DNA from 2 places in the Arthrobacter sp. NPDC093128 genome. Region 2 is predicted to be linked to the other one. Evidence: riboswitches for the same ligand, from Rfam matches in the RefSeq annotation. Region 2 holds a riboswitch; the other holds the start of a gene.
The links. Region 2 has a riboswitch for S-adenosylmethionine ahead of AB0N24_RS09560 (aminotransferase class V-fold PLP-dependent enzyme). Riboswitches for the same ligand answer to the same signal wherever they lie in the genome.
Positions count from the first base shown of each region.

Region 1: it holds a riboswitch for S-adenosylmethionine, as region 2 does, so the genes downstream of both, AB0N24_RS11175 (DUF1737 domain-containing protein) here and AB0N24_RS09560 (aminotransferase class V-fold PLP-dependent enzyme) in region 2, are expected to answer to the same signal.

Region 1 is NZ_JBFBEY010000008.1:64,803-66,994, reverse strand. Features, by position in the region: gene AB0N24_RS11180 (NtaA/DmoA family FMN-dependent monooxygenase) at 1-990, opposite strand, end outside; SAM riboswitch class IV at 1,234-1,349, shown strand; gene AB0N24_RS11175 (DUF1737 domain-containing protein) at 1,384-1,683, shown strand; gene AB0N24_RS11170 (rhodanese-like domain-containing protein) at 1,680-2,090, shown strand; gene AB0N24_RS11165 (O-succinylhomoserine sulfhydrylase) at 2,091-2,192, shown strand, end outside.
Region 2 is NZ_JBFBEY010000006.1:220,086-222,277, reverse strand. Features, by position in the region: gene AB0N24_RS09560 (aminotransferase class V-fold PLP-dependent enzyme) at 1-1,212, opposite strand, end outside; SAM riboswitch class IV at 1,247-1,360, opposite strand; gene hisN (histidinol-phosphatase) at 1,554-2,192, opposite strand, start outside.

The DNA of each region.
Region 1 (2,192 bases), on a different contig from region 2:
GTTCGTGGTGAGGTCGGGGAGCGGGGCGTCGAGGTCGAACTGCTTGAAGTCGATCACGGAGAGGTAGGAGATGGAATTCAGCTGGCTGTCGATGTCGCGCTGCGTGAGCTGGCGGCGCTGCTCCCGGAGCTCCTCAGCTTCGGCGCGGGAGCCCACCACGGTGGGTTTGAGGACGTAAAGCACCTTGATATCGTCGGCGTTCCGCCCGGCCGCGGCTGCCTCGGCGCGGATCGAATCGCGGTAGGCCTTCATGCCGTCCACACCCCTCGCCAGGGCAAGAGCGACGTCGGCGTTGCCGCCCGCGAACGCCTTGCCCCGCGGGGACGCGCCGGCCTGGACCAGCACCGGCTCCTCGGGCAGCGGCGCGGTGTTCAGCGGCCCCCGGACCTTGAAGAACTCGCCGTCGTGGTTGATCGGGTGGACCTTCGTGTGGTCCGCGAACACGCCCGCTTCCGCGTCCTCCAGGATGGCGTCCGGCTCCCAGCTGCGCCAGAGCCTGCGCACCACGTCCACGAATTCCTCCGCCTTCTCGTAGCGGAGGTCATGCTCGATCTGCTGGTCCAGGCCGTAGTTCTGCGCGGCAAGATCGCTGCCGGAGGTCACCACGTTCCAGCCCAGCTGCCCGTTGGAGAAGTGCTGCAGGGTCGCCAGCAGCCGCGCAGCTGTGAACGGCGGGTAGAAGGACGCGCTCACCGTGGGAACAATGCCGAGGTGTTCCGTGGCGGAGAGCAGGTACGGAACCAGGGCCAGCGGATCATGCTTGGGCGCGAAGGACGCCTGGGCCAGCGACACCTTGGCGCTCCCGCCGTAGGTGTCCGGCACGGTGAGTGAATCCTCGATGATGAACAGGTCCAGCCCTGCCCGTTCGAATTCCCGCACGGCGTGCTGGTAGAGCGCCGGCTTTTTCCAGTCGTACCCGATGCCGTAACCGGGAGTGCCCCAGCCCTGGACGCCAAATCCGTGACCCACAAACCAACCGAAGTGCAGCATGGGACTGACTGTATTCCCGTTGGATCTGTTCACGGCTGCCTGATTTCATCCGGCGTTACAGCGGTTCATCTCCCGTCATTATCCTCCCCGCACCGGCATTTGTAACCGCAATACGGGGTCACGTACAGGCCGTAAGTGACCCCCAATAAGTTCCGGGTTAACTGCGCATTGCGCGTGGTCCCGTTACGGAAGATGACGACGACGGCGATGCAGGCGGCCGTCGTAAGTGTTACGTTTTTGGGGAGTAATGAGAACCGGTGGCAAGCCCTGACTGGCCGGTCGGCAACCCTCCCTTTCGCGGCGGGGTGCCTCAGGTGAATACTCGGCATATCGACCAATTCGAGCTGCAAGCGTGAGAGAAGGAGACCCGTCGTGTCTGACGCCCCCGCCCAACTGGTTCCGGCCGCCGCCCCGGCTGCCGCCCAGGACCAGCCCCAGGAAAAGCTGGCGTACCGGCTGATCACCGGCCCCGATGACCGCACCTTCTGCGAGCGCATCTCCGCGGCACTGTCCGAAGGGTACATCCTGCACGGGAGCCCGGCGGCCACCTTCAACGGCACGAGCGTGATCGTGGCGCAGGCAGTGATCCTGCCCGCGGCCATCGCCACCGCCGACGCCGCTGTGGCAACCGCGGTGGACGAGCTCGACTTCGACGCCGACTTCCCCGGCGACGCTTTCGAGGGGCACGCGTGAGCTACGCCGGAGACCTGAGCCCCCAGGACGCCTGGGCCAAACTGGAACAGGGCGCCGTCCTGGTGGACGTCCGCACTGAGGGTGAGTGGGCGCACATCGGCATCCCGGACACCAAGGCCACGGAAAACGATCCCCTTTTTATCCAGTGGACTTTCCCGGGCGGGATCCCCAACCCGGAATTCATCAACCAGCTGAAGCAGCAGGCCCCGGAGGACACCGGCGTCGAACTGGTGTTCCTCTGCCGTTCCGGCGCCCGGTCGGTTGCCGCCGCCATCGCCGCCACGCAGGCCGGCTTCACCGCCTACAACGTCCTTGAAGGCTTCGAAGGCGAACCGGACCGTTGGGGCGAGCGCACCGTCAACGGCTGGAAAAACCGCGGCCTGCCCACCAACCTCGGAAAGAACTAAGTGACCTTCAACCCCGATGCCGCCGGCTGGAGCCCCGACACCCAGGCTGTCCGCGGCGGCCTTGACCGCACCAATTTCCAGGAAACCACCGAGCCGATCTTC
Region 2 (2,192 bases):
CGGAAGGCCCAAGCGCTTGAGCAGCGGGTGGGCGCAGAAGCGGCCGTCGCGGAGGCCAACACCGTGTTCCGCGGAAAGGTAGGCGGCCACGAGGCCTGCGTCGTAGCCCTCGACCGAGAAGTTGACCACGCCAATGGTGTCCGCTGCCTGGTCGGTGTCGCTGAAGATCTGGTGGACCGTAACGCCGTCGATCTTCCGCAGGCCTTCAACGAGGAAGGATCTGATGGCTGTCTCGTGGGCGTGCCACAGCTCCTGGTCCAGCGCACCGATAACCTGCGTGGCGCGGGCCAGCGTGGCTGCACCAAGAACGTTGGGCGACCCGCCCTCATGCCGCGCCGGTCCGGTAGCCCAGCTGACGGAGTCCAGCCGGGCCTCACGGACGGCTCCGCCGCCTGCCAGGTGGGGTGTGCCGGCGTCGAGCCAGTCCGGCCGGCCCACGAGGACACCCGAGCCGAACGGCGCGTACAGCTTGTGGCCCGAGAAGGCGAGGTAGTCGACGTCGTCCGCCGCGATATCGATGCGGCGGTGCGGGGCCAGCTGTGCCGCGTCCACAACGATCCTTGCGCCGTGTTCGTGGGCCAGTGCGGCCAGCTCGCGGATGGGGAGGATTTCACCGGTGACGTTGGAGGCTCCCGTTACGGCCAGCAGGCTGATGTCGCCCTGGCTGAGCTCGGAGCGCAGGTTCTCGAGCGTGGCGCTCAGCGTGGGAGCGGCAACAACGCTGCGGTGCGGCACACCCTGCCAGGGAAGCAGGTTGGCGTGGTGCTCGATGTCGAGATACAGCACCTCACCGGTGTGGCGGCCGTCCGCCACGGGCAGGCAGCCCGCCAGCAGGTTCAGGGAGTCCGTGGTGTTCCTGGTGAAGATCACGGAATCGTCGGTCCTGCCGCCGACGAATGCGCGGACGATGCTCCGGGAGTTTTCGTACACCGAGGTGCTGATCTGCGAGGCGTAGCCGGCGCCGCGGTGGACACTGGCGTAGTACGGCAGGATTTCGTTCAGGTAGGCCGACACGACGGAAAGGGCCGGAGCGGACGCTCCATAGTCCAGGTTTGCGTAGCGGACGTGGCCACCCTGGATCAGCGGAGCCTGGATCTCGGCGCCGGTGACGGCCGAGAGCGGCCGCTTGGCAATGGTGAAGCGTTCGTCCAGGAGGCCTGCGGCCGTCGAGGACGCGGTTCCGGGGTTTGCGGGGAAAGTGGCAGTAGTCATGGGGACCTCACTGTAAAGGACCCCTCACTCCGGGGATCCGCGCTTGCCGGGTCCGTTCCGGACCGGCCTGGTCGTCACCCGGGGCACCCCACCGCGAATGGAGGGTTGCCGGCCAGCAAACCGGGGTTTCGCGCTGGCACTCGTGACCTGTTTCGAGATTAGGACATTCGCGGCGCCGCGGGAAAGCCACGCCAATTATTAAGCCGTTTGTTACGCATGCCCGGAGAAGCGGGTTCCGTCCGAATAAACGACGGCGGACACCCCCTTGGGAGGGGCATCCGCCGTCGTTTATTCTGCAGTCCGTCCATGCGTCCGCACCGGGTTCCGGTGCGGGCCACCCCTCAGAGGAGGTCGTCGAGGTCCGGGTTCAGCCGCTTGAGGACTTCGGAGTGGAGGATCGAGTTGGTGGCCAGGGCGTTTCCGCCGAAGGGGCCGTCCACTCCCTCCAAGGATGTGAAGCGGCCGCCCGCTTCAGTGACAATCGGCACCAGCGCGGCCATGTCGTAGAGGTTCAGCTCCGGCTCGCAGGCGATGTCCACGCATCCCTCGGCCACCATGCAATAGGACCAGAAGTCGCCGTAGGCGCGGGTCCGCCAAACCTCCTCGGTGAGGCCGAGGAACTCGTCCAGGTTGCCGCGTTCCTTCCAGCCGCCCAGGCTCGAGTAGGAGAGTGAAGCGTCCGAAAGCTCGGACACGTTCGAGACCTTCAGCCGCGTGGCCGCAGCAAGGGACCGCCCCATGTAGGCGCCGGCGCCCTTCGCGGCCCACCAGCGCTTGCCCAGTGCCGGCGCGCTGACCAGGCCAACCACGGGTTCGCCCTCATCCACGAGGGCAATCAGGGTGGCCCAGACAGGCACACCACGGACGAAGTTTTTGGTGCCGTCGATCGGATCGATGATCCAGCGGCGGGAACCATGCCCGGAACTGCCGAACTCTTCGCCGAGGACGGCGTCGCGCGGGCGGGAGCGCGAGAGCTGTCC